DNA from 3 places in the Bradyrhizobium sp. UFLA06-24 genome. Region 1 is predicted to be linked to each of the others. Evidence: predicted binding sites of a transcription regulator. Region 1 holds the regulator's gene; each other region holds the start of a gene.

Region 1 (9,516 bases):
CGGCTGATGCGCCTTCTGCTTCGCCTTCATGGCGGAGGAGGCCGCGAGCATGCTCTTGAGCTCCGACAGCGGCAGCTCGTTGATATCGAGGAAGTGCTTGGGTGACTTGCTCATCAGCTTGCCGCCCGCTTGTTGCCGGACAGCGCCGTGCAGGCGCGTTCGAGCCTGACGACGCTGTCCTCGATCTCGGCTTCGGTGACGATCAACGGCGGCAGGAAGCGCACGACATTGTCGCCGGCGCTGACGGTGAGCAGCTTCTCGTTGCGGAGCGCTGCGACCAGGTCGCCGGAGGGCACCACGGCCTTGATGCCGATCAGGAGCCCCTCGCCGCGCACTTCGCTGACGACATCGGGGTGGCGGTCGATCACGGAGGCGAGCTTCTGCTTGAGCAGCAACGACATCTTCTGCACGTGGTCGAAGAACCCGGGCTTGAGCATGACGTCGAGCACGGCATTCGCGGCCGCAATCGCCAGCGGATTGCCCCCGAAAGTCGAACCGTGCGAGCCGGGGCCCATGCCGGCGGCAGCATCGGCGGTCGCCAGTATCGCGCCGATCGGGAAGCCGCCGCCGAGCGCTTTCGCCAGCGACATCACGTCGGGCGTGACGCCCGTGCGCCGGTGAGCAAAGAGATCGCCGGTGCGGCCCATGCCGGTCTGCACCTCGTCGAACGCGAGCAGCAGACCCTTCTCATCGCAGAGCTGACGCAGCGCCTTGAGAAAGCCTGATTGCGCCGAACGCACGCCGCCCTCACCCTGGATCGGCTCGATCAGGATACCGGCGGTGTGCGGGCCGATCGCCTTCTTGACGGCCTCGAGGTCGCCATGCGGCACCTGGTCGAAGCCGTCCATCGGCGGACCAAAGCCTTCGAGATATTTTGCAGAGCCCGTCGCGGCGAGCGTCGCCAGCGTGCGGCCATGGAAGGCGCCCTCGAACGTGATGATGCGGTAGCGCTCCGGGTGCCCCTTGGAGAAGTGATGGTGGCGCACCAGCTTGATGACGCCCTCCAGCGCCTCGGCGCCGGAATTGCAGAAGAAAACGAAGTCCGCAAAGCTCTCGCTGCACAGGCGCGCGGCGAGCTTCTCGCCATCAGGGCTCTGGAACAGGTTCGACATGTGCCAGAGCTTGGTTGCCTGCTCCTGCAACGCCTTGACCAGCGCAGGATGGGCATGGCCGAGCGCATTCACCGCGACGCCCGAGGTGAAATCGAGATAGCGATCGCCGTTGGTCGCGATCAACCAGACGCCTTCGCCGCGCTCAAAACCAATGTCGGCCCTGGCGAAAACGGGGAGCAAATGCGGCGCTGCGCTGCTGGTCATGACGATCACTTGATTGTTGCGGACGGTGAAGGGTGCATTGCGCAACGCACCATTGACCGGCCCGGAAAACGAAACGTGCCGCCTTTTAAGGGCGGCACGCGCGACTATCTTAGGCCTGGTGAAACCGGTGTCAATGCCGCCCGGAAAGCCTCGCGAAACGCTGATTCCGTAGTCTTGCGGTGGCGTTTTTGCGGGAATTTCGCCACGGAACATGTGGAAGCGAGTCGGCGGACTCTTGCGCGTGAGTCGCGCCATATTGTAGCGTTTGGCTTGTCAGATACGACATCTCGTGCAGCAGTCCTGATCCCAGAAGTCCTCATGTACCGGCGTAAACGTTCGGGCGCATCTCGCGCGCCCGGCGAGCCTTAAGGGATTCTGACGGCACGGGTTTTTCGAGACTTAGGCATTCGTCGTGCCGCCCCGAAGATGGCGGCGCGCGGCGAAGGAAAGGGTGCAATGACGGTTTTGACCTGGTCCGACGATCGCGTCGAGCAGCTGAAAAAGCTCTGGGAGGCCGGACTTTCGGCCAGCCAGATCGCCGCCGAGCTTGGGAATGTCACCCGTAACGCCGTGATCGGCAAGGTGCACAGGCTCGGCCTGTCCGGCCGCGCCAAGAGCCCGACGTCGGCAGCTCCACGGCCGCGCAAAGCGCGGCCCGCGCAGCACATGATGCGGGTGAGCCGGCCGATGGCGCGCGGCAACACCGCGCTGGCGCAGGCCTTCGAGGTCGAGGTCGAGGCAGAGCCCGTCACTTACGACAACGTGGTGCCGATGAGCCAGCGGCTGTCGCTGCTCGAGCTGAACGAGGCCACCTGCCACTGGCCGGTCGGCGATCCCTCGAGCCCGGATTTCTTCTTCTGCGGCGGAAAGGCGCTGTCCGGCCTGCCCTACTGCGCCCAGCACTCGCGGGTTGCGTATCAGCCGGCCGCCGATCGCCGGCGTGCGCCGGCGAAGCCGGGCGCGCGGTGAGCTGAACGAATTTAGCTGACAACGACGACAGCCGTGACACGATCACGGCTCAACGGACTCGGTGTCGGCGACGGCTGAGACCGCCGCAGCCGTCGTACGCAACTCACCTGCGCAAACCTACGTCTGCTCGGCCTTCGCAAAGCGATCGTCCAGCGCATAGCCGGCACCGCGGACGGTGCGGATGGGGTCCTGCTCGCGGCCGAGATTGAGCAGCTTGCGCAGCCGGCCGATATGAACGTCGACGGTGCGCTCGTCGATATAGATGTCGCGGCCCCAGACGCTGTCGAGCAGCTGCTCGCGCGAGAACACGCGGCCGGGATGCTCGAGGAAGAACTCCAAAAGGCGGTATTCGGTCGGGCCGAGATCGATCGGACGGCCCGAGCGCGCCACGCGGCGCTTCTCGCGATCAAGCTCGATGTCGCCGAAGGCGAGGACGGTTGCGAGCCGCTCGGGGCTTGCGCGGCGGAGCAGGCCCTTCACGCGCGCCAAGAGCTCGGGCACCGAGAACGGCTTGACGATGTAATCGTCGGCGCCGGTGGCGAGCCCCCGCACCCGCTCGCTCTCCTCGCCGCGCGCGGTGAGCATGATGATCGGCAGCTGCTTGGTGTCGGACCGCGTCCGCAGCCGGCGGCACAGCTCGATGCCGGACAGCCCCGGCAGCATCCAGTCGAGCACGATCAGATCGGGGATGTGCTCCTTGAGACGGGTGTCGGCGTCGTCGCCGCGCATCACCGTCTCGACGTCATAGCCGTCGCCTTCGAGGTTGTAGCGGAGAAGCTCGGTCAGAGCTTCCTCGTCCTCAACCACCATGATGCGTGCGCCCATCGGGTCGTCGCTCCTTGCGTAATCAGGTGTTCGGGACCGTCGTGGCGAACGTCGTCATGTCGCCCTTCGGCCGCTTGTCGGTGATGGCCTGGCCTTCGATCATGTAGAACACGGTCTCGGCGATATTGGTGGCGTGGTCGCCGATCCGCTCGATGTTCTTGGCGCAGAACATCAGGTGGATGCAGAACGAGATGTTGCGCGGATCCTCCATCATGTAGGTGAGGAGCTCGCGGAACAGGGAGGTGCAGATGGCGTCGACCTCCTCGTCCCCCTTCCACACCGCCATCGCCGCCGGCAGATCATGCGCCGCATAGGCGTCCAGCACCGACTTGACCTGCTGCTGCACGAGGTCGGTCATGTGCTCGAGGCCGCGGAACAGCTTGAGCGGATGGAAGTCGGTCTCCAGCGCCGCGACGCGCTTGCCCATGTTCTTGGCGAGGTCGCCGATGCGCTCGAGATCGGTGGCAACGCGCATCGCGCCGACGATCTCGCGCAGATCGACCGCCATCGGCTGGCGGCGCGCGATGGTGAGCACGGCGCGCTCCTCGATCTTCCTCTGCAGCGTGTCGAGCTCGGCGTCGATGGTGACGACCCGCTGACCGAGCGCGACGTCGCGGCGGATCAGCGCATCGACGGAATCGACGATCATGCGCTCGGCGATGCCGCCCATCTCGGCGACCAGACGGGTGAGCTCCTGGAGGTCGGTGTCGAAGGCCTTTGCGGTATGTTCAGAACCCATGTTCCGTCTCCTCAGCCGAACCGGCCGGTGATGTAATCCTGCGTACGCCGGTCGGATGGCGACGTGAAGATCTTGCTGGTGTCGTCGAACTCGATCAGCTCGCCGAGATACATGAAGGCGGTCTTGTCGGAGACGCGGGCCGCCTGCTGCATGTTGTGGGTGACGATCGCAATCGTGTAGTTCTCGGACAGTTCCTGGATCAGCTCTTCGACCTTGGCGGTCGAGATCGGATCGAGCGCCGAGCAGGGCTCGTCGAACAGAATCACTTCGGGCCGCACCGCCACGGTGCGGGCGATGCAGAGACGCTGCTGCTGCCCGCCGGAAAGCGACAGGCCGGAGGCGTTGAGCTTGTCCTTGACCTCGTTCCACAGCGCGCCGCCGCGCAGCGCCTTCTCGACGCGGTCGTCCATCTCGGACTTCGAGATCTTCTCGTAGAGACGGATGCCGAAGGCGATGTTCTCGTAGATCGTCATCGGGAACGGCGTCGGCTTCTGGAACACCATGCCGACGCGGGCGCGCAGCAGGTTGAGGTCGAGCTTGGGGTCGAGGATGTTGGTCTGGTCGAGCATCAACTGGCCGGTGACGCGCTGGCCCGGATAGAGGTCGTACATCCGGTTGAAGATGCGCAGCAGGGTCGACTTGCCGCAGCCGGACGGGCCGATGAAGGCGGTGACTCGGTTGGTGCCGAGCGTCAGGTTGATGTTCTTCAGCGCGTGGTGCTCGCCGTAATAGAAGTTGAGGTTGCGCACTGTCACCTTCGCCGGCGCTTCCGGCAGCGGCTGCTGCGAGGCCAGATGAGCGTTGGAGCTCACGGATACGGACAGGTCGGTCATTTTGCGGTCCTCTCGGCGCCGAGGATGCGGGCGCCAATGTTCAGGGCAAGCACGGTGAGCGTGATCAGCAGCGCACCGCTCCAGGCGAGCTGCTTCCAATAGGCGTAGGGGCTCTGGACGAAGTTGTTGATGGTGACGGGCAGGTTCGCCATCGTCTTGTTCAGGCCGAGACTGAAGAACTGGTTCGACAGCGCGGTGAAGAGCAGCGGCGCGGTTTCGCCGGCGACGCGGGCGGTCGCGAGCAGCACCCCGGTGATGAGGCCGGAGCGCGCGGCGCGGTAGGCGATCCGCTTGATCACCAGCGAGCGCGGCAGGCCGAGCGCCGAGGCCGCCTCGCGCAGCGCATTCGGCACCAGCAGCAGCATGTCCTCCGTCGTGCGCAGCACCACTGGGATAACGATCACGGCGAGCGCGAGCGAGCCTGCGATCGCCGAGAAGCCGCGCATGGGCACCACCACCGCGCCATAGATGAACAGGCCGATGATGATCGAGGGCGCCGAGAGCAGGATGTCGTTGATGAAGCGGATCACCGAGGTCAGCTTGTCGTTGCGACCGTACTCGGCGAGATAGGTGCCGGCGAACAGGCCGAGCGGCGCGCCGATGCCAACGCCGATCACTGTCATGATGATCGAACCGACGATCGCGTTGCGCAGGCCCCCTTCAGTCGAGCCCGGAGGTGGCGTGTCTGCTGCAAACAGCTCGACATTCAGGCCCGAGACCCCGTTATAGAGCAACGTCATTAGGATCAGCGCCAGCCAAGTGACACCGAAGGCGGCGGCTGCAATACACAGGCCGCGGACGACGATGTCCTTGCGGCGGCGGCTCGCATAAATCGGGTTCATGGCGTCAGGTCCCCGCCTTCTTTTCCAATCGCATCAGCATCAGCCGGGCGCCCGCGAGCACGAAGAACGTCAGCACGAACAGCAGCAGGCCGAGCAGGATCAGGCCGGATTGGTGCAGGCCGTCGCTCTCGGCGAATTCGGAGGCGATCGCCGCCGAGATCGTGGTGCCCGGCGCGAAGATCGAGGACGAGATGCGGAACGAGTTGCCGATGATGAAGGTCACCGCCATGGTCTCGCCGAGCGCGCGGCCCAGCGCCAGCATGACGCCGCCGATGATGCCGACGCGGGTGTAGGGGATCACCACGCTGCGCACGACCTCCCAGGTGGTGCAGCCGACCCCGTAGGCGGCCTCCTTCAGCACCGGCGGCACGGTCTTGAACACGTCGACCGAGATCGAGGTGATGAAGGGCAGCACCATGATGGCGAGGATCAGCGCGGCATTGAACAGGCTGAGGTAAGACGGCGGGCCGGCGAAGATCGCGCCGAGCACGGGGACACCGTCGAAGATCTTGATCATGAAGGGCTGGAAGGTGTTGGCCAGGAACGGGCCCAGCACGAAGAAGCCCCACATGCCGTAGATGATCGAGGGAATGCCGGCGAGCAGCTCCACGGCCATGCCGATCGGACGGCGCAGCCATTGCGGGCAGAGCTCGGTCAGGAAGATCGCAATGCCGAGACCGACGGGAATGGCAATCAGCATCGCGATGAAGGAGGTAACGAGCGTACCGTACATCGGCCCGAGCGCGCCGAGCACGGGCGGATCCGCCGAGGGCGCCCAGCGCTGCGTCCACAGGAACGCGAAGCCGTATTCCTTCATCGCCGGAAAGGCGCCGACGATCAGCGACAGGATGATGCCGCCGAGGATGAGGAGAACTGAGATCGCGGAGAGCCGGGTGATCCAATAGAAGGTGACATCGCCGAGCTTGAACGCGCTCAAGGCCTTGGCGCGGTCATACGGTCCGGCGTCGTCGATTACGTCGCTCTGAACAGCCATCTCTGCCACGCCGATCCCCTGTACCAATTTACTCGTTCTTGTTTGATCGGTCTCGTGCCCCGGACGCGGCGCAGCGCGTAAGCGGTGCGACGCAGATCCGGGGCCACCTCTTGTGGGTCCCGGCTCAGCGGTGCGTCATTTCATGCCGCACCGCGTCCGGGACACGGGAGCCTGGGCTCAGCTCTTGATCTCGGCAGACCAGGTCTTCTCGATCTGCTGGACAACGCTGTCCGGCATCGGGATGTAGTCGAGCTCCTCGGCCGCCTTGGCGCCGTTCTTGAAGGCCCAGCGGAAGAACTTGATGGCTTCCTGCGAGGCCGCCTTGTCGGTGGCATCCTTGTGCATGAGGATGAAGGTCGCCGCCGTGATCGGCCAGGACTTGTCGCCGGGCTGGTCGGTCAGGATGACGTAATAGCCGGGCGCCTTGGACCAGTCGGCGTTGGCTGCGGCCGCCTGGAACGCCTCGGTGGTGGGCTCAACGGTCTTGCCGCCCTTGTTGACCAACTTGGTGTAGGTCAGCTTGTTCTGCTTGGCGTAGGCGTACTCGACGTAACCGATCGAGTTCTTGGTCTGGCTGATGTTGCCCGACACGCCTTCATTGCCCTTGGCGCCGACGCCAACCGGCCACTCGACGGCGGTGCCCTCACCGACCTTGCTCTTCCAGTCGGCGCTGACCTTGGAGAGATAGTTGGTGAAGTTGAAGGTGGTGCCCGAACCGTCCGAGCGGCGAACCACGGTGATCGCCTCCGACGGCAGCTTCACGTTGGGATTGAGCTTCTTGATCGCGGCGTCGTCCCACTTGGTGATCTTGCCGAGATAGATGTTGGCGAGGGTCTCGCCGTCAAACACCATCTCGCCGGCCTTGACGCCTTCAAGGTTGACGACGGGAACGATCGCGCCCATCACCATCGGCCACTGCGCGAGACCGTCCTTCTCGAGCTGCTCGGCCTTGAGCGGCATGTCGGTCGCGCCGAAGGTCACGGTCTTGGCCTGGATCTGCTTGATGCCGCCGCCGGAACCGATCGACTGGTAGTTCAAGCCGTTGCCGGTCTCCTTCTTGTAGGCATCAGCCCATTTCGAATAGATCGGGAACGGGAACGTCGCGCCGGCACCGGTGATGTCGGCTGCAAAGGCCGCCGTCGTCGTGGCGGCGACCAAGCCGGCAGCGACGATCGTCTTGATGAAATTCATGCTGGTCTCCATACAGGGGAGCGAAGCGCCATCCGCGCCCGATCGCGCTCCCCGCGCCGCCCCTTTAGGAGCGGTCGGCTGAGCTTTTACGAAGGTTTCGTGACAGTCGGATGACACCATCAAGCGATTGAAATCGCTTGCATTTTTGTCTTATACTAAAGTCTTGGCCGAGGGAAAACAGGCAGTGAAAGTGGCGCCCTGTTTGGGCACGCTTTCGATCACAAGGCGACCGCGGTGGCGGTTAAGAATATGTTTCACCAGCGATAATCCGAGCCCGGTTCCGCCCTGCGAGCGGCTGTCGCCGACATCCACCCGATAGAAGCGCTCGGTCAGGCGCGGCAGGTGCTCGGGTGCGATGCCGGGACCGAAATCGCGCACCGTGGCTCGGATCTCCTGAGTTCCATCAGTCGTTGGCGTCGTGGTGAGCGACACGATGACGCGTCCTCCGGAAGCGCCGTATTTGAGCGCGTTCTCGATCAGGTTCTCGAACAGCCGCAGCAGTTCTTCGCGATCGCCGGCGATCATCACCGGGTCATCAGGCAGATGGGTCTCGACCTCGACCTGGCGCTCGCGCGCCAGCGGCTCGAGCCCATCGGCGACCTGACGAATGATCGGCAGCAGGTCGACCAGGGTATCCGGCCGCACATGGGCCGACAGCTCCACCCGCGACAGCGACAAGAGATCGTCGATCAGGCGCGCCATGCGCGTGGCCTGATTGTGCATGATGCCGAGGAAGCGCTCGCGCGCCTTGGGGTCGTCCTTGGCCTGGCCCTGCAGCGTGTCAATGAAGCCGGACAGCGCGGCGAGCGGCGTGCGCAGCTCGTGGCTGGCATTGGCGACGAAATCGGCGCGCATCTCCTCGACCCGGCGCAGCGGCGTCTGGTCGTGGAAGGTCATCAGCATGCATTTATCGGCGCCGCCGAAATTGGTCGGCACCGGCACCGGGGTGATGATCAGCTCCATCCAGCGATCCACCGGCACATGGTCGAGGTAGGTCGCACGCCGCGGCTCGGTTGTCGCAATGGACTCGCGCAGCGCGGTGATGATTTCAGGCGAGCGAAGCGCGAATTGGGCGAGCTCGTTCTTGCGCAGTGCCGGCGCAAGCTGGGCCGCGGCGGCGTTGAGGTGGATGACGCGACCGGCGCGGTCGAGCAGCACGGCGGGATCGGGCATGCCGGCGACGACAGCGGCCACCGCGGCGGTCTCAACAGGATTGACGCGCCTGACGTCTTCGCGCGAGGCGACGGTATCATGCAGCCGCCACGGGATCAGCGCCGCAGCCGCGATGCAGAGGAAGATGATCGCGGCGTGCAGCGCCGACAATTCGCCGAGCGAAACTACGGTCGACAGCGCCAGCGCAGCGGCAATCAGGATAATTGTCGAGTGCCGCAGCCGGTCGGACCAGGGCTGAGCGGGGGGAGAAGATGGGGCGTCGATCGCCATCGGGGCGGACTTCTCCTAGGGAGTCTAGATTCGAGACCTGCGCCGGTCAGGCGCCGCCGTCGCTGCGCTTTCTGACATAAGCGGCTTCCCGTGGTGGGCCGGGGTCGAGCTTGAGGGCCGCCTGCTGCAGGCGCTTCGATCGAGCGCCGATGATAACCTCGCGAAACGTCAGCAAGATTACAGAGATGACGAAAGGGGAGAGATAATAGAGCACCCGGAACAGCAGCATGCCGCCGAGCAGCTCCTCCCGGTCCATCTGCCAGAGGCCGACCAGCATGGCGGCATCGAACACGCCAAGCCCTCCGGGCGAGTGGCTGGCGAAGCCGAGCAGGGTCGCCGAGACGAAGATGACGGCAACCACGAC
Region 2 (9,516 bases), on a different contig from region 1:
ATCTTGCGGAACCCCTTGCGCTTTACGAAGTCGATGCTCGCCTGCACCAGCTTGAACGAAAGGCGCGAGCGCCGATATTGGTGACGCACCGCGAGCCGCTCGACCTTGGCGAAATCGCCGAAGAAACGCACGCGCAGGCAGCCCGCGGGCTCGTTGCCGACATAGCCGATGAAATGTGCGGCCACCATGTCGTTGCCGTCGAACTCCTCGTCAAACGGACAATCCTGCTCGGCGAGATAGACCGCGGAGCGAATGGCGGTGACCAGCATGAGGTCGCTTGGATTGCGCGCTAGGCGGACGGTGATGGCGCGGGAGTCGGGCTTGGCGAGAGGAATCCTAGTGCCGTGCATCTGCAAAACTCCTTGATTGAACGAAAGCACCCGGCATGCGCATCGGGCGACGGTGCCACGGGCGCTCGTAACACCAGAGGTCGGGCTGGAAGCTCGCTATGGGCTTGAATCCGGTCGCCCCCATGATCTCGCGTCCGGCCACGGTTGACGGCTGGGCATAGCAATCCGCGCCGCGAAACCTTAACTGCCGCAGATGAGCAGCAGCCTTGCCAAGCCCCCCGATACCGCGGCCGGTCGCCGCGATCGCCCAGATGTAGATGGCTGCGACGTCGTCATTCGCGGAAGCGAGATAGCGCGTCTCCGGCGCAGTCAGACAGATTTCGTCGAGCAGCAATGCATCATGCCCATGATCGTTGAGAAACAGGAAGGCCATGCCGCCGAGCAAACTGCCTTTTCGGGTGAAGGTCAGGATGCTCTGGGGATCAAAGGCGAAATATTTCGCAAGCTCCACTGCCCCGATCTCTACGCCAGGAACCAGCCGGTGCGCCATCTCCGACAGCGCTGCGATTTCGGAAAGCTGCGCGCAACGGACGTCGATCTCGGGGGTCAACGGCAAGGCGTCGAAATCATGCCTCGGGGCAAGCGAGCCCCTTTCCATACCCATGTCGTCCCTCTATCGTTCCAGGGTTTTGTACGCCGCTATGGGGAAAAGCTAAGCGGCTGGAGATCAGGAGTATGCAGCAAGTATTGCACCGGGGTGCTGCAATGATGCAGCACCATGAAGAACCGCTAAATGCGTCGTGGGATGATTTGAAGCTGTTTTTAGCCTGCGCCAAATTTAAAAGTTTCCGAAATGCCGCCGAAGAGCTCGGGCTCACTTCCACGACGTTGATGCGCAGGATCGACCGGCTCGAAGAGAGCATCGACTGCAAGCTTTTCCTGCGAGACCAGAGCGGCCTCACGCTCAGCGACGAAGGCGCCGCTATGATCGCGGACGTCGCGCATATGGAGCGTCACGCCTTCAACGTCTTCCGTCGCGCCTCGCGCACGTCCAACGACTTGTCGGGCACCGTGCGCGTCGCGGTGACGGAGGGTCCGGGCAATTTCTGGATCCTGCCGCGGCTGATCGACTTCCAGAAGAGCTATCGCAAGATCACCGTCGATCTGCGTTGTGCGATGGAGCAGGCGGACGTCGCGCGGCTGGAGTCGGACATCGCGATCCAGCTCGAGCCGCCGACCAATCCCGACCTCATCGTGGCCAAGCTAGGCCGGCTGCACATTTATCCGTTCGTCTCGAACGACTATGCGAACCTCTACGGCCTGCCGGCAACGCTCGCCGAATTGCCGAGCCATCGCATCATCCAGCAGAGCGCGCCGCAGGTCGACGGCGGCGCCTATGCCCGCGTGCTCGGGTTGAAATCGCTAGAAGGCATCGTCGGAATCAAGACCAACTCCTCGGTCGGCGTGCTCTATGCGGTCGAGCGCGGCGCCGGCATCGGCTTCCTGCCGACGGTGGCGATCGCGCTGGGGGCACCGCTCGTCGCCGTCGATCTCGGCGTCAGCCATCACGTCGACCTCTGGCTCACTTATCACAAAGAGTTCCGCGCCTCCGAGCGGCACAAGATCGTCGTCGACTGGCTGAAAAAGATATTCGATCCCAAAATCTATCCCTGCTTCCGAGACGAGTTCATCCATCCGGACGCGCTGGTGCCGATGATGACGTCGGTCCGCGAAGCCTTTGGATTGACCGGCTACGTCGCGGTGACACCGGCTTAAGCGCCAGGGCACCCCACGTCACCACCGATATTCGAAGCCGACCGTGCCCTGGTGCGACACCAGCTCATTGCGGAATTTGCCGTCGTAATTGACGTACAACCGCGCGGTGTTGGTCAGGCTGAGCGAGGCAGCGGCACCGGCGTCCATGCCGTATCGGCTCTCGCCGATGCCGGGAACGATGATGTTCTGGCTCCCCAAGCTGACCTGTACCGATCCCAGGTCCTGATGGAAATTATCGACGAACTTGCCGTAAGCTGAGAGGTCCAGGACCTTCCTGTCGAAGATGAAGTAGCGCCCGATCTCGGCGCCGACCATGACGCGCGCACGCGAGATTGCGCTCGAGCCGACGTTGAGCGGGTCAAGTCCGCCCGTCTCCTGGAACGCCGCGCCGGTCGCCCGCACATATTCAAGCGCGCCCTTGGGCACGATGCGCCTCTGGTCCCTGGTCCAGTAATAGCTGATCTCGGTCAGCGCGCCATCGACAGCAGCGCGATAGCCCGCGGTTGCGAGACCAAAGCCGGTGTCGCGGCTAGAATGAACCTTGCCGAAGCCGTGCACCACTGCGAAGGCCCAGGTCCACGGGCCCTTGTCGACGGAGCCGTTGAAGCCGACCTGCGTCAGGTCGAGCGTCGCCGACTGGAGCGCGAGCGGCACGTCGATGTCGGTATGGCTTTGGTCAACGGAAAAGCCGAGGTTGACGCCGGGCGCGATCCGCGCGCCGAAGCCGGCGACACCGCCGACGGTCTTGCGCTTGTCGCCGACGAAATCCCCTTGGGCATCGGTCCGGACTGACATCCCATAACCCTCGAACCAGGTGCGGTAGCGCGGATCCTCCGCGCTCTCCGACGCACCCCCGCCGCCGGGATTGGTGCGTGACACCCGGTTGACGCCGCCCGACGCCTGGCTACCGAGCCGCTCCAGGAAGTTCGAGCCGAAATTGAGCGTGCTGCTGCCGGCCGACTGGTTGTAATTGGTCGATGTCGCGCTTGGAGTCGGGATCGGCGATGGCGTGGGCGTCGGCGTCGGAGATGCAGCAGGCGTCGGGGTCTGAGCGAAGCCTGACGTCACCGGCAGCATCACGACAACCGAAAGGGCGACGGCAACTGCCCGCACGATCCGACGGACACGGCCCAATCCGATCGTCTGCCGTATCCTGTTGGGCTGCCGAATGCGGCACATGACGAGGAATCCCAGAAGCAAAATGGCGGCCGCAAAAATACAACACGAACGGCGAGCAGGTGCGGCGATTTGTGCTGAACTGCCATGAGGGGTCAACAGCTTGGCAGGCTATCGCCGGGGTGATTGCCCCTGATTGTGGTTCCTCGGCCACAGGTCGCAAATTGCTGCGGGAGATCTTCCGCGTGACCTTGAAATTCGCGCGCGACTTGCTAGCGCGCGGTTTTCGTGTTGGAATACCGCACACAATCGGAATTGGCCGCTCGGCTGTGCGTTTCGCGACAGACTCAAGACTCGAACAGACTTCCGGAAGCCCGTTTGTGACGTGGCACGCGAAAAGCGGCCGCGTCTTTTTAGTATCTAGCGGAGGAGACTAACGATGCCACAAAAGGGCACCGTCAAATGGTTCAACCCCACCAAGGGTTACGGGTTCATCAAGCCCAACGGCGGCGATAAGGACGTGTTCGTCCACATCTCCGCGGTCGAGCGCGCTGGCCTCTCGACCCTGAACGAGAACCAGGTGGTTGAATATGACCTCGTGGAGAACCGCGGCAAATCGTCCGCGGAGAACCTCAAGGTCTCCTGATTTCTCTCGAAGCTCAGCGCGAGAGATCATGACGTTGCCCCCGGCTCTGCCGGGGGATTTTATTTGGGGTGACGAAACGCAGGACGCGATTCAGTTCGCCACCGGCGCAATCAGAAAATTCTCGGACGCCGCGCTTCCCGCCGTCTTGCAGACGTCTCCCTCGATCGTGACCTTGCCGGTCGCGAGCAGGCTCAGTGCCGCGGGGTAGATGCGGTGCTCCACTTCGAGGATGCGCTCCGATAGCGTCTCCGCCGTGTCGTGGTCGCTGACGGGCACGGCGCCCTGCATCACGATCGGGCCCGCATCGGTCTCGGGAATCACGAAGTGCACCGTCGCGCCGGACAGTTTGACGCCGGCGCGCAGGGCCTGCCCATGCGGGTCGAGGCCCGGGAACGACGGCAGCAGCGACGGATGGATGTTGAGCATCCGTCCGTACCAGGCCTTGGTGAATTCGGCGGTGAACAGGCGCATGAAGCCGCCGAGGCAAATCAGCTCGATGCCGTGCTGGTCCAGAGCTGCCTGCAACACTTTCTCGAAACCAGCGCGGTCCTTGCCGAACGGCTTGCTCTCGATCACCAGCGTCGTCACGCCGGCCGCCTTGGCCCGTTCGAGCCCGAGCGCGTCGGCCTTGTTCGAGATCACCAGCGAGATCTCTGCCGGAAAATCCGGCGCGCTTGCGGCCTTGATCAGTGCGGCCATGTTGGAACCGCGACCGGAGATCAGAATGGCGACGCGGCGCTTCATCACAGCGCCAGATCGAGATGGCCGTTATAGACCACGCGGTGCTCGCCCTCGGCCGGGATCACGGTGCCGAGCTGTGCCACGGTTTCGCCGGCATCGGTGAAGACCTGCGTGACCTGGTCGACCTTGTCAGGCTCGACGATGGCGATCATGCCGATGCCGCAGTTGAAGGTGCGGAGCATTTCGAGCTCGGCGATGCCGGCTTGCTCGGACAGCCATTTGAACACGGGCAGCACCGGTAGGCGCGCAAGGTCGATACCGACACCGAGATTGCCTGGCAACACGCGCGGGATGTTGTCGGTGAAGCCGCCGCCGGTGATATGGGCAAGCCCCTTCAACGCGCCGGTCTCGCGGATCGCTCGCAGGCAGGATTTGACGTAGAGGCGGGTCGGCGTCAGCAGCGCGCCGCCAAGGGTCATGACCGGTGCAAATGGCGCCTGTGCCTCGAAGCCAAGGCCGGACTGTTCCACAATCTTGCGCACCAGCGAGAAGCCGTTGGAGTGCACGCCCGACGAAGCAAGGCCGATCACGGCATCGCCGACGGCGATATCCTTGCGCGGCAACAGCGTGCCGCGCTCGGCGGCGCCAACAGCAAAACCGCCGAGATCATAGTCGCCGTCCTTGTAGAGGCCGGGCATCTCGGCGGTCTCGCCCCCGATCAGGGCGCAGCCGGATTCGCGGCAGCCCTCGGCAACACCGGCGACGATCGCGGCCGTGGCCTCGGGGTCGAGCTTGCCGCAGGCAAAATAGTCCAGGAAGAACAGCGGCTCGGCGCCCTGGACCACGAGGTCATTGACGCTCATGGCGACGAGGTCGATGCCGATCCCGCCATGCAGGCCGGTCTCGATTGCGATCTTGACCTTGGTGCCGACGCCGTCGGTAGCCGCGACCAGGACGGGATCCCTAAAACCGGCCGCCTTGAGGTCGAACAGGCCGCCGAATCCGCCGATCTCTGCATCTGCGCCGGGCCGGGCGGTGGCGCGCACCATCGGCTTGATCAGGTCGACCAAGCGGTTGCCCGCGTCGATATCGACGCCTGAATCGGCGTAAGTGAGGCCGTTTTTGCGGTCGGTCATGCCCGATTTCCAGTGGGTTTGCGGCTGGTTACGTCGAATTCCGGGGACGCGCAATGGCAAGCGTGGCGCCCCGCCCTATACTATGTAGAGATATCAACCGGTTCAGCCTCTTAGAGCCGGGATTCAAGGTCAGGTCGGGTGCCGGGAAGCGCCGTGTGAGTATACCGAACATCATTACCTTGGGCCGCATCATGCTGGTCCCCATCATCGTCTGGGCCATCGTGTCGAGCCAAATGGAGGTGGCGTTCGCCGTCTTCCTCATCGCGGGCATCAGCGACGCCGTGGATGGCTTCCTGGCCAAGCGCTTCAACATGGCCAGTGAGCTCGGCGCCCTGCTCGATCCCCTGGCCGACAAGGCCTTGCTGGTGTCGATCTACCTGTCGCTCGGGATCTGGGGCGATATCCCACGCTGGATCGTGATCCTGGTGGTGTCGCGCGACATCATGATCGTCGCTGCCGTGATCGTATCCTGGTTGTTCGACAAACCCGTCGAGATGAGGCCCTCCAAGGTCTCGAAGCTCAATACCGCCGCCCAGGTGGCCTATGCGGCCCTAGTGCTGGCGGCCCTCGCCTTCGGCTTCAAGGCTGCGCCTTATGATATGATCCTGCTGGCGCTGGTCACGGTGTTCACGCTGTCCTCAGTGTCACTCTACCTCGTCGAATGGCTGCGGCACATGAGCACGATCGAGGCGAAATGAGACGGGATGCGGCCCCGCAAAAGGCCGAGTCCCGATCGAGTAACACGAATCTCTTCAGACAAGGCCGGCGCGCCGGCACGGAGCAAAGCAAGCGTGGCAGCCCGCGTTCATCCCCGGCAATTGGCGTTTTCGCTTCCGCATGCCGAGAGCCTCACCCGGGACAATTTTCTCGAGGGCCCCGCCAATGCCGCTGGCCTCGCTTTGATCGACAGCTGGCCGGAATGGCCGAGCCGGATCATGTGGCTCGCCGGCCCTGAGGGTTCCGGCAAGAGCCATCTGGCTGCGATCTGGGCCGAGATATCAGGTGCCCGCTCGACCATGGCCAATGCGCTGACCCCAGCCAGCGTCCCCGGCGCGCTCGCGACCGGCGCTCTGGTGATGGAGGATCTCAAGGCCAGGGATTTCGACGAGCGCGCCCTCTTCCATTTGATGAACCTTGCCCGCGAGGATGGCGCCTTCGTGCTGTTCACTGCTCGCGAGGCACCGGCGGCATTGGAGGTGGATCTCCGCGACCTGCGCTCCCGCCTGCGGACCATTCCGGTGATTTCGCTGGCGCCGCCCGACGACCAGCTGTTCCGCGGCCTGATCGTCAAATTCTGCGCCGACCGCCAGCTTGCCATCGACGAAAGCGTCGTGAGCTATCTCGCGACCCGGCTGGAGCGCTCCTCGGCCGCCGCCCGGCGCGCCGTGGAACTGCTCGACAGCGAGGCGCTGCGTCTCGGCCGCCCCGTCACCCGGGCCCTCGCCGCCGAGCTGCTCCGGGACACCTGACCGCCAGCTCCCTCAGGCCGGCTTGACGCAATGCCGCGGCGGAACATCAATGTCATCGAAACGTCATCGCCCTAACACATGCTCCCGCCGGTTTTGCGCCTAAGTCGCAAAGAGGGGCAATTTTGATGGACCGACTTCTCATGGACTCTGCGCAAGCCGTTGAAACAAAAGAGAAAGCCACGGAGCCCCAGGGCCTGCCGGCGATCGCCACAAGCCCCGAGCGCTTCATCAATCGCGAACTGTCCTGGCTGCACTTCAACCGGCGCGTCTTGGAGGAATCGGTCAACCCCAGCCATCCCATGCTGGAGCGGGTGCGTTTCCTGTCGATTTCGGCGAACAATCTCGACGAATTCTTCATGGTCCGCGTCGCCGGCATCAAAGCCCAGGTGCGCGAGGGCATTGCCGAACGCGCCCCTGACGGCTTGACCCCGTCCGAGCAGCTCGCGCTGATCAACCGCACAGTCTCCCAGCTCGCCTCCGATCAGCAGGCCATCTGGCGCGACCTGCGCGGCACGCTGGCCGAGGTCGGCATCGTGCTGGTCGACGGCAAGGACGTCACCAAGGCGGAACGGACCTGGCTCGAGGACTATTTCCTCAACAACGTTTTCCCGCTGCTGACACCGCTGGCGATCGATCCTGCCCACCCCTTCCCGTTCATCCCGAGCCTCGGCTTCACCATCGCGCTCCAGCTCACGCGCGAGGCCGACGGCAAGCCGATGAACGCGCTGATCCGTATGCCCGGCAAGATCGACCGCTTCATCCGCCTGCCGGCCGAAGGCAAGGTGCGCCTGATCTCGCTGGAGCAGGCAACCAGCCTGTTCATCAACCGCCTGTTCCCCGGCTACAGTCTGCACGGCCAGGGCGCCTTCCGCATCATCCGCGACTCCGAGCTCGAAATCGAGGAAGAGGCCGAAGACCTCGTCCGCCTGTTCGAGACCGCGCTGAAGCGCCGCCGCCGCGGCTCGGTGATTCGGCTGGAGATCGACGCCAAGATGCCGGAGGAGCTGCGCAGCTTCGTGCAGCACGCGCTGTCGGCGTCCGATGACGAGGTGTTCCTGGTCGACGGCGTGCTGGCCATGAACGAGCTGTCGCAGCTCACCCGGCTTGATCGGCCCGATCTCGAATTCACCCCCTACGTGCCGCGCCATCCCGAGCGCGTGCGCGAGCATGGCGGCGACATCTTCGCCGCTATCAGGCAGAAGGACCTGATTGTCCATCACCCCTACGAATCCTTCGACGTCGTGGTGCAGTTCCTGCAACAGGCGGCGCGCGACCCCGACGTCGTCGCGATCAAGCAGACGCTCTACCGGACCTCGAACAACTCGCCGATCGTGCGCGCGCTGGCCGAAGCTGCCGAAGCCGGCAAGTCCGTCACCGCGCTCATCGAATTGAAGGCGCGCTTCGACGAAGAGGCCAACATCCGCTGGGCGCGCGATCTCGAACGCGCCGGCGTCCAGGTCGTCTACGGCTTCCTCGAACTCAAGACGCACGCGAAGCTCTCGATGGTGGTGCGCCGCGAGGGCGGGAGCCTTGCCACTTACGTCCACACCGGCACCGGCAATTACCACCCGGTGACCGCGCGAATTTACACCGATCTCTCCTACTTCACCTCGGAACCGACCATCGGCCGCGACGCCGCGCGCGTGTTCAACTTCATTACGGGCTACGCAGCACCGAGCGATCTGGAAAAGATGGCCGTGTCGCCGCTGACCTTGCGCAAGCGCATCATCGAGCACATCCAGGGCGAGACCGAACACGCGCGTCACGGCAAGCCCGGCGCGGTCTGGATGAAGATGAATGCATTGGTCGACCCCGATATCATCGACGCGCTCTACGAGGCCTCGCAGGCCGGCGTTCAAGTCGAGCTCGTGGTACGCGGTATCTGCTGCCTCCGCCCCGGTATTCCTGGCCTGTCGGAGAACATCCGCGTCAAGTCGATCATCGGGCGCTTCCTGGAGCACGGCCGAATCTACTGCTTCGGCATGGGCCAGGGCCTGCCGAGCGCGAAAGCGGCTGTGTATATCTCGTCGGCCGATATGATGCCGCGCAACCTCGATCGCCGTGTCGAAGTGTTGTGTCCGCTGCAGAATCCCACGGTGCATCAGCAGGTTCTCGAACAGATCATGGTCGCGAATCTGAAGGACAATGAGCAGAGCTGGCAATTGTTGCCGGACGGGTCTTCAACGCGTATGAAGGCCGCGAAGGGCGAGGAGCCCTTCAACGTGCACAACTACTTCATGACAAATCCGAGTCTGTCTGGCCGTGGAAAGTCGCTCAAGGAATCCTCGCCGCGGCGTCTCACACGCCGGAACGAACGCCATCAGTCCTGACCGGAGATCCTTGTCGTGAAACGCCCGCGCAAGCGTGGCGCTAGCGTCGCGGTCATCGACATCGGCTCCAAT
Region 3 (9,516 bases), on a different contig from region 1:
GAAGGCCTCGCCGAGCCCGAAGCCGTCGCCGAGATCACCGACGAATTCTCGCTCGATGCCGCCGCGGAAGCCGAGGACGAAGCCATCCTCGAGGCCATCGCGCTGGAGATGGCCGCGCCCGATCCGGAGTTCGACGCGATCGTCGAGCCCGCGGAAATGGAAGCCGCCAGTCCTGCGCCGATGCCGGAAACGATGGCCGCTGACATCGCGGAGCCGGTCGCCATGGAAGCGCCGGTCGTGCCCCATGTCGAAGAGCCTGATGTCGACGAGCCGGTGACTGAGGCCCCGATCGCGATGGAATCGCTCGCGCGCCTGACGGATGCCATCGCGGAAGCAGCCGCCGAAGTGATGGAGCAGCCGGCCGCTGCCATGGCGGCCGCTGCATCACTCGACGCAGTACCCAGCGCAATTCTGCCGACGCCGTCACCCCTGCCCGCGCCCTCGCTCGGCGCCACCATCCTGGCCAGCGGCATCCTGCAACGACCCCGCCCCGCCGCCAACGATGCGCTCGCCCCGATCCGCCGCATGACCCAAGCCGAGAAGATCGCGTTCTTCTCGTAAGGGCGATCTCTTGTGTCCCTGACGCGCTGCAGCATGCAACGCTGCCGCGCAGAGCCGGGAACCCACGCCACACGAATGCTTTCGGAGACATGGGCCCGGCACAGCAGCGCACCGCTAAAGAGCGCTGCGCTGCGTCCGGGGCACGGAGAGCGACATGTGACGCATATCCGCCCCTCGCGTGACCTGGATCACGCACTTCCGCATGGTGACCGGGATCACGGACCCCGGACTCGAACGCGACCTAGGTTCCTTGCAACCAATCTCGCATCGAGATGAGTGCCAAAGGAGCACGCCATGGTCCGCCTGAAATCCGTCCTGATGACAGCTGGTCTGCTGGGAAGCCTGTTCGGCTTCGCCTGCGGCCCGGTTTCCGCGCAAGTCGCCCCTGTCGAACCCGCCCCGACCGCGCTGCAAGGCCCGGAGCAGCGGGTCGCGCTGGTGATCGGCAATTCGAACTACCAGAACGCGCCGCAGCTCGCGAATCCCGACAATGACGCGCAGTCGATGGCGCAATTCCTCAACTCGGCCGGCTTCGAGGTGATCTCGGCGACGGACCTCGGCCAGAACGACATGCTGCGCGTGGTGCAGGATTTCTCGGCCAAGGTGTCCGCGCGCGGCCCGAACACGGTGGCGATGGTCTACTACGCCGGCCACGGCGTACAGCTCGCCGGCGAGAACTATCTCGTTCCCGTCGATGCGAAGGTCTCGAACCAGACCGAGCTCGTCAACGACTCCGTCCGCCTGGTCGATGTGATGTCGACGCTGGAGACGATCCCGAGCCGGATGCGTATCGTCATCCTCGATGCCTGCCGCAACAACCCGTTCCCGAAGGTGAACGACGCCGGTCGGGGCCTTGCCATCGTCGATGCGCCGAACGGCTCGATCGTCGGCTATTCGACCGCGCCGGGCGCCGAGGCGCTCGACGGCACGGGCGGCCACAGCCCCTACACGCAGGCGTTCCTGAACATCGCGCGCGAGCCCAACGTGCCGATCGAGCAGCTGTTCAAGCGCGTGCGTCTCGCCGTGAACCAGAGCACCAGCGGCGCGCAAGTTCCCTGGGAGAGCTCTTCCCTCACCTCAGACTTCACCTTCTTCGGCGACACGGTCGTTGCCGCCAACCGCGCACCGGTGCATGCGCCGGTGGTGCAGATGGCCTCGAACCTGCCGAGCCGTTCGGCGCGCCAAGCCTATGATTACGTACTGTCGGAGGGCCGGCCCGAGTACTATCAGGAGTTCATCGCGATGTACCCGCACGACCCGCTGTGCGATCACATCCGCTGGCTGCTCGCGAACCTGCTGATCTCGCAGGCCTGGCATGAAGCCGTGTTGTTGAACTCGCCGTTCGGCTACAAGGCCTTCTACGACAAGTACAACAGCAGCCCCTATGCGCAAGTCGCACTGAAGCTCGAGGCGCAGCCGAAGCTGATCCCCCTGATGCAGGCGACGAAGTTCCTGGCTCCGCAGAGCATTGCCCCGACCCTGAAGATCGGCAATCTCGGCGCGCCCAAATACATGCCGCTGATGCAGCACGGCAATGGCGGGATGCAGGCGAACGCCAACCTGCCGATCGTGCAGAAGTCGGTCGATGGCAACGTCGTCGGCAAGCTCGGCAATGGCACGCCGTCGCAAATCCCTGGCAAGATCGTCACCCTGCCCGCGCCCAGTAACACGACGAGCACTGGCGGCATCGGCAAGATCACGACGCTGCCGGTGAGCACCACGACGCCGACCACGGGCAAAGCCAACACCGGCACGGCGGGTAAGGTCGTGAGCATGCCCGTGACAACAGGCAAGGGCGGCTCGACCCTCGATGTGAAGCCAGTGAACGTTCAGACGCAGACTAATCCGATCCACATCAACAACGGCGTGAAGCTCAACAACAATCCGGTCAACAAGGTCCAGGTGCAGAACACCCGTCCGCAGTTCAGCACCATCAACCGGATCAACAATGGCGGCGGAAACAATTTCCGCCAGTCGATGAACCAGGCGCCGATGATGGGCGGCGGCAATCACCGCGGGTTCATGCACTGATGTCCTGTAGATAGTGCGCTCCCTCCCCCGATTGCGGGGGAGGATTGGGGAGAGGAGTGTCTCCGCAATGGGACAATCCCCAAGAGGACAGAGCCCCCAACCGACGCTTCGCCGCAGCCGAGGCTTTGCCTCGGTGTTTTAAAGAGAACGGCCGCCGGGGCGGCCGACGCCTCCCCCGCAAGCGGAGAGGTTGCAACGAGCAAGCGGCGAGTTTTTGAACCCACGACACAAAAGGGACAGAGCGGCGGCGCTCTGTCCATTCATCGTGTCAAAAGCTTGAGAACTCAGGCCACCAGCTCGGCGAACAGATCCGCATCGACATTGCCGCCTGACAGCACGATGACGACGTTCTTGCCGGCGACATCGAGACGCCCCGCCAGCAACGCCGCAAGACCCACCGCGCCGCCGGGCTCGACGACGAGCTTCAGCTCGCGATAGGCAAAGGCCACCGCTGCGCCGACTTCCTTGTCCGAGGCCGTGACGCCGCGCGCGAGCAGCTTGCTGTTGATCGCAAAGGTCATCTCGCCCGGGATCAGCGCCATCAAGGCATCGCAGATGGTGCGGCCTGCCGGCGGATGCGGCTCGCGATGGCCGACACTTAGCGACAGGCCGTGATCGTCGAACGCCTCGGGCTCGGCCACCACGATCTGGGCTTGCGGATAACGCGCCTTTACGGCCGTGGCGACGCCCGCGATCAGTCCGCCGCCGGAAGCGGGCGCGACCACGATGTCGGGAGCAAGGCCAAGCGATGCCATGTCCTGTGCGATCTCGCGGCCGGCGGTGCCCTGGCCTGCGATCACGAACGGATCGTCATAGGGCCGGACCAATGTCGCGCCGCGCTTCTCGGCGATGCCACGCGAGATCGCCTCGCGATCGTCCTTGTCACGATCGTACAGCACGACCTCGGCGCCATAGGATTTGGTGCGCTCGCGCTTGGACAGCGGGGCGTCCGCCGGCATCACGATGGTCGCCTGCATGTCCAGGATCTTCGCCGCCGCCGCCACGCCCTGGGCGTGGTTGCCGGAGGAGAACGCGACGACGCCGCCGGCGCGCTTGTCCTGCGGGATCGAGAACACCTTGTTGAAGGCACCACGGAACTTGAACGAGCCGGTGCGCTGGAGCATCTCCGGCTTCAGGAAGACGTTGGCGCCAACGCGCTCGTTGAGCACTGGAAAGGACAACAGCGGGGTGCGGACGGCGAAGGGCGCGAGCACGCGCGCTGCGGCGTCGATATCGGCGGGGCCGACCGGAAGGGGCTGTTCGGACATGGCGCGATGTTATCGCGGCGGGAGCGGACCGGGCAAGACACCTGCGCGCGAGGATTTCTCTCCAATCAGGCCACGAAGCGCGGCTGTTCCGCCCCTTTCCGGCCCGGCAGCACCGCATCAACAGCCAAAATGCTGTCGACAAAGGCCCGCGCCGAAGCCTCCCAGGTGTATTCGGCGGCGAATTCGACGCAGGCCTGCCGCGAGATGTCGAGCGCGGCAAAGCAGGCACTGCGCAGGTCCTCCTCCAGCGCGCCGACCGGCGCATCGCCGATGACGTCGCGCGGCCCCTTCACCGGAAAGGCGGCAACCGGCAGGCCGCTCGCCAGCGCCTCGAGCAGGACCAGGCCGAACGTGTCGGTCCTGCTCGGAAACACGAAGACGTCGGCCGCGGCATAGATATCGGCCAGTTCCTCGCCGTGCTTCTCGCCCAGGAAGATGGCGTCGGGATAGGCCTCTTCCAGCGCGTTGCGCGCCGGGCCATCGCCGACGATCACTTTGGTACCGGGCAGATCAAGGTCGAGGAACGCCTCCAGGTTCTTCTCCACTGCGACGCGGCCGACCGAGAGGAACACCGGGGCCGGCAGGCAGAGGTCGACGGCGCGGGGGTGGAACAGATGGGTGTCGACACCGCGCGGCCACAGCACGACGTTCTCGAACCCTCGCTCGCCGAGCTCGCGGGCCAGCGCCGGCGTTGCCGCCATCACGGCACGGCTCGGGCTGTGGAAACGGCGGAGCGCGCGCCAGATCAGCGAGCCCGGAACCGGCACGCGGGCGCGGACATATTCGGGAAAGCGGGTATGGAAGCTGGTCGTGAACGGCAGCTTGCGCTGCCGGCAATAGCGGCGGACCATCAGGCCGATCGGGCCTTCCGTCGCAATATGAATGCTATCGGGCTGCGCCTCCGCGATCAATTTCGCGATGCGCGCCGGGCGCGGCATCGCGAGCCGCACGTCGCGGTAGCTCGGCATTGCGAAGGTGCGGAACGAATTAGGCGTGAGAAAACAGAACTTCACATCGAGCGCGGTGGCCGCGTCCGCAAGCTTGGTCAGGGTCCGAACGACGCCATTGACTTGCGGATGCCAGGCGTCGGTCGCGACCAGGATGCGCATCAGGCCGCCTTTGCGGCCACTTGCGCGACCGGCGCGGGCTTTTGCAAGTGATCGGCCCAGGTGATGATCTCGAACTGGCCGTCCTCGTGCTCGACGATTGCCGTGCAGCTTTCCACCCAGTCACCGCAGTTCATGTAGCGGATACCGGCCTCGTCACGGATTACGGCGTAGTGGATGTGCCCGCAGATCACGCCGTCGGCCTCATGGCGGCGCGCCTCGGCGGCAAGGGCCTCCTCGAAGGCGCCGATATAGTTGACCGCCTTCTTGACCTTCTGCTTGGCCCATTGCGACAGCGACCAGTAGCGCACGCCGAACATGCGGCGGAAGAAGTTGACCAGCCGGTTCATCCGGATCGCGAAATCGTAGGCCCTGTCGCCGAGATGGGCGAGCCAACGCGCGTTCTGCACCACGAGATCGAAGATATCGCCGTGGATGACGAGATAGCGCTTGCCGTCCGCGCCGGTGTGGACGGTGTTCTCGACGACGTCGATGCCGCCGAAATGCGTGCCGTAATATTTCCGCAGGAACTCGTCGTGATTGCCCGGGATGTAAATGACCTTGGCGCCCTTGCGCGCCTTGCGCAGGAGCTTCTGCACCAGATCGTTGTGCGATTGCGGCCAGTACCAGCCGGATTTCAGCGCCCAGCCGTCAACGATGTCGCCGACGAGATAGATCGTATCGGCGTCGTGGTAGCGCAGGAAGTCTAGCAGAAGGTCGGCTTGCGAGCCGCGGGCTCCGAGATGGACGTCGGAGATGAACAACGTGCGAAAGCGCCGCTCCGGGCTCTCGTCACTCACATCGTAACTTCCCATGCGACAGCCTGTAACAATGTCCCGTGACAGGGGGATGACGATTGAACCTTTGAGGCACCCTCAAATACGAATCAGACCTTGCCTCGCCCTCCCCGCGATTATCAGCCGCATGCGACAATCAGGCGACATCAGGCCGCCCTGGTTCTCCGCAAAATGCCGGAAAACCGTGGCCACGCCGGTGAATGGAGCGCCGCGACGGCGATCTCAGTAGAACTTGTGGAAATGATGGATCGGCCCGTGGCCATGACCGACGCTGAAGCGGTCGGCGGCCGCAATGGCCGCGCTGATCCAGCCCTTGGCGTTGCGTACGGCCGTCTCGAGATCTTCGCCCTTGGCAAGACCCGCGGCGACGGCCGAGGACAGCGAGCAGCCGGTGCCGTGGGTGTTGCGGGTCGCCACGCGCGGCGCGGCGAGTGCGATCAGGCGATCGGTGCTGACGAGATAGTCGATGCTCTCACGGCCCTCGCCGTGCCCGCCCTTGATCAGGACCGCGCGGCAGCCAAGACCGAGTAACCGACGCCCCTGACGTTCGATGTCGGCCTCGCTTCGCGCGAGCGGCTCGTCGAGCAGAGCGGCGGCCTCAGGCAGATTGGGCGTGATCACCGATGCAAGCGGCATCAGCTTCGTGCGCAAGGCTTCGACGGCTTCCGCGGCCAGCAGGCGATCGCCCGATGTTGCCACCATCACCGGATCTAGCACGACGTGGCGAGGCTTCCAGCGCGACAGCGCGGCAACGATCGCCTCGATCGTGCCGGCCTGCGCCACCATGCCGATCTTCACCGCGCCGACGGCCAGATCGGCGAACACTGCATCGATCTGCGCGGTGACGAAATCGGCAGGCACGGCGTGGATCCCGGCGACGCCTTCGGTGTTCTGCGCCGTCAGCGCCGTGATAGCGGACGCGCCGTAGACGCCGAGCGCGGCGAAGGTCTTCAGATCGGCCTGGATGCCGGCGCCGCCGCTCGAATCGGAGCCGGCGATGGTGAGCGCCACGGGCGCCGTCATCGCAGCATACGCTTGCTTGAACAATACTCGGCCATGCTCTGTCCTGACCTGCCTGTCCTAGCGCGCTCGCAAGGCTCCGGCAAGGCACACTGGCAAGGCACACCGGCAAGCCGGACCTGCGGGGGCGCGGCCGAATCAGGCGAAGGGGAAGCGTTGCCGGCTTGTCGTCCCGCAAGCGTGCATAACGGGCGACATCATGACCTCGGTATCACCCGGCCTTGGCACGCAACTCCAGATGGTGAAACGTTGGCCGATTCGCAGGCAACGCGATGTTGCGGGCCGCCCCGGCCTGCAACCCTCTCGGACTGTATCATGTGGGCCTTTTTCCAACGCCTCCTCGACACGTCGATGTTCTCGCCGCATGGCATCTGCCTGCTGTGGGAACCCGAGCTGATCTGGCTTCACGTCGTCTCCGATGCCAGCATCGCGATTGCGTATTTCTCGATCCCGTTTGCGCTCGCGATCCTCGTCACCAAGCGGCGTGACCTCAAATTTGGCTGGGTCTTTTGGGCATTCGCGGCCTTCATCATGGCCTGCGGGCTGACGCATGTGCTGTCGATCTACACGCTCTGGGTGCCGATCTACGGCATCGAGGGCCTTGTCAAGGCGGCGACCGCGATCGCGTCGATCTTCACCGCGGCCGCACTCTGGCCGCTGTTGCCGAAGATCCTGACGATCCCCTCCCCGTTCGAGCTGCAGAAGGTCCAGGCCGCGCTCGAGGAGGAGGAGACCAAGCGCCGCGACGCGACGCAGCTGCTCAAGCAGGTGGAAGAGGCACAGCGCGCAATGCGCGAAAGCGTGGCGCGTCTCACCGCGGTCGTCGAGACCGCGGTCGACGGCGTCATCCTGTTCGATGCGCAGAACCGCATCCTGCTGTTCAACCCGGCCTGCGAGCGGTTGTTCGGCTATCAGGCCAGAGAGGTGATCAACAGGAACGTCAGGGTGCTGATGCCAGGCGGAGCCGGCGCCGGGTCCGACGGCCCGGTCCCCGGCTTCGCGACCGGCGGCGAGACGACCGGCCTGCGCAAGGACGGATCGACTTTTCCGATGGACCTGTCGGTCGGCCAGGCCATGCAGGACGGCGAGCTCATCTTCGTCGGCATCATCCACGATCTGACCGCGCGCAAGCTGACCGAGCAGCAACTCCAGCAGGCGCAGAAGATGGAAACCGTCGGCCAGCTCTCCGGCGGAATCGCGCACGACTTCAACAACCTGCTAACCGTGATCATCGGCAATGCCGAGCATCTCGGCGAGCAGCTCAAGGCCCGGCCGGATCTGCGCCAGTTCGCCGACGATATCTGCCAGTCCGGTGAACGAGGCGCGGAGCTGACGCAGCGGCTGCTCGCCTTCAGCCGCCGGCAGCTGTTGCGGCCGCAGACGATCGATTGCCGCGAGCTCATCTTGTCCATGCTCAAGCTGTTCAAGCGCACCCTGCGCGAGAATATCGAGATCAGCACCGCCTTCGGGCCCGGCACGATCAAGGCTTTTGCCGACCGCTCCCAGCTGGAATCGGCCGTACTAAACCTGGCGCTGAATGCGCAGGACGCGATGCCGTCAGGCGGCCGTCTGACGCTGAGCACCGAGCTCGCCGCGATCGACGAGGACTATCGCGCCCTGCACCCGGAAGTCGCGTCCGGCGCCTACGCGCTGATATCGGTCACGGACGACGGTGACGGCATGACGCCTGAGGTGATCGAGCACGCCTTCGAGCCGTTCTTCACCACCAAAGAGGTCGGCAAGGGTTCTGGGCTCGGGCTCAGCATGGTCTATGGCTTCGCCAAGCAATCCGACGGCCATGTCTCGATCTATAGCGAGCAAGGCCTGGGGACGACCGTCCGGATCTATCTGCCGCGCGCCGGCGGCGGACAGCCGCTAGTCGACGTACTGGAGAGCGAAGAGGCCGCACCGCGCGGCCATGAGACCATCCTGATCGCCGAGGACGATCCGTTCGTGCGCTCATCGGTGATCCTCCGGGTGGAGGCGCTCGGCTACAATGTCCTCGCCGCCGTCAACGGTCAGGAGGCCTTGCAGCGGCTGCGCGCCGACCCCGGCATTGACCTGCTGTTCACCGATATTGTCATGCCCGGCGGGATGAGCGGCTGGGAGCTCGCCGATCAGGCCTGGCGTATCAGGCCCGCCCTGCCGGTCCTGTTCACCTCAGGCTATGCGCTGGAGACCCTGGTCGAGCAAGGTCGCGCACAGCCCCATTCGGTCGTCCTGACCAAGCCCTATCGCAAGGCCGAGCTTGCCCAGCGGCTCAGGGACGCATTTGCCGCGACGTCCGTGACCTCCTAGGACAGGACTGGTATCTGGCGGCTTGCTAAATCAGGCCGGTTTTGGCCTATTAGCCGGCAAGAGATGCCTTCGGAGTGACTGCAATGGTTCCTTTCTTCGTCCAGATCAAATGCAAGCTCGGCCAGTCCTACACGGTGGCCAACGCGCTTGCCGAAGCCGAGATCGCCTCCGAGATCTATTCCACCGCCGGCCAATACGATCTGCTGGTGAAGTTCTATGTCGACAAGGACACCGACATCGGCCACTTCGTCAACGAGAAGGTGCAGGTGCTGCCGGGCATCCAGGACACGCTCACGATCATCACCTTCAAGGCGTTCGGGGCGAGCTAGCTGGGCGGAGTCGCGCGCTTGGGCGGCGTCGGCCCGTCGACCGGCGCCAGCGACTTCAGATAGGCGGCCATCGCAGCACGATCCTCTGGCCTCAGCTGCGCGAGGT

Evidence for each region. Region 1 encodes PhoB, which activates phosphate uptake and scavenging genes when phosphate is short. Its sites were predicted from a motif close to TGTCATNNANCTGTCAT; they were not measured.
Region 2: the regulator PhoB is predicted to act here: its motif matches at 7,165-7,181, upstream of IF809_RS02905 (RNA degradosome polyphosphate kinase).
Region 3: the regulator PhoB is predicted to act here: its motif matches at 5,805-5,821, upstream of IF809_RS07085 (UDP-2,3-diacylglucosamine diphosphatase).

What each region holds. Positions count from the first base shown of each region.
Region 1 covers NZ_JADFUE010000003.1:207,622-217,137, reverse strand. The annotation lists gene argF (ornithine carbamoyltransferase) at 1-114, opposite strand, end outside; gene IF809_RS04935 (acetylornithine transaminase) at 114-1,316, opposite strand; gene IF809_RS04930 (GcrA family cell cycle regulator) at 1,773-2,285, shown strand; gene phoB (phosphate regulon transcriptional regulator PhoB) at 2,403-3,110, opposite strand; gene phoU (phosphate signaling complex protein PhoU) at 3,133-3,849, opposite strand; gene pstB (phosphate ABC transporter ATP-binding protein PstB) at 3,861-4,682, opposite strand; gene pstA (phosphate ABC transporter permease PstA) at 4,679-5,524, opposite strand; gene pstC (phosphate ABC transporter permease subunit PstC) at 5,529-6,518, opposite strand; gene pstS (phosphate ABC transporter substrate-binding protein PstS) at 6,696-7,709, opposite strand; gene IF809_RS04895 (ATP-binding protein) at 7,860-9,152, opposite strand; gene IF809_RS04890 (UPF0104 family protein) at 9,199-9,516, opposite strand, start outside.
Region 2 covers NZ_JADFUE010000002.1:95,206-104,721, reverse strand. The annotation lists gene IF809_RS02950 (GNAT family N-acetyltransferase) at 1-350, opposite strand, end outside; gene IF809_RS02945 (hypothetical protein) at 337-954, opposite strand; gene IF809_RS02940 (LysR family transcriptional regulator) at 1,026-2,066, shown strand; gene IF809_RS02935 (autotransporter outer membrane beta-barrel domain-containing protein) at 2,085-3,245, opposite strand; gene IF809_RS02930 (cold-shock protein) at 3,622-3,828, shown strand; gene purN (phosphoribosylglycinamide formyltransferase) at 3,919-4,572, opposite strand; gene purM (phosphoribosylformylglycinamidine cyclo-ligase) at 4,572-5,645, opposite strand; gene IF809_RS02915 (CDP-alcohol phosphatidyltransferase family protein) at 5,801-6,343, shown strand; gene IF809_RS02910 (P-loop NTPase family protein) at 6,437-7,114, shown strand; gene IF809_RS02905 (RNA degradosome polyphosphate kinase) at 7,255-9,444, shown strand; gene ppx (exopolyphosphatase) at 9,460-9,516, shown strand, end outside.
Region 3 covers NZ_JADFUE010000005.1:127,729-137,244, forward strand. The annotation lists gene IF809_RS07065 (hypothetical protein) at 1-561, shown strand, start outside; gene IF809_RS07070 (caspase family protein) at 856-2,592, shown strand; gene IF809_RS07075 (threonine/serine dehydratase) at 2,877-3,860, opposite strand; gene IF809_RS07080 (glycosyltransferase family 4 protein) at 3,926-4,969, opposite strand; gene IF809_RS07085 (UDP-2,3-diacylglucosamine diphosphatase) at 4,969-5,781, opposite strand; gene thiD (bifunctional hydroxymethylpyrimidine kinase/phosphomethylpyrimidine kinase) at 5,986-6,786, opposite strand; gene IF809_RS07095 (PAS domain S-box protein) at 7,099-9,081, shown strand; gene IF809_RS07100 (Lrp/AsnC ligand binding domain-containing protein) at 9,165-9,410, shown strand; gene IF809_RS07105 (c-type cytochrome) at 9,407-9,516, opposite strand, start outside.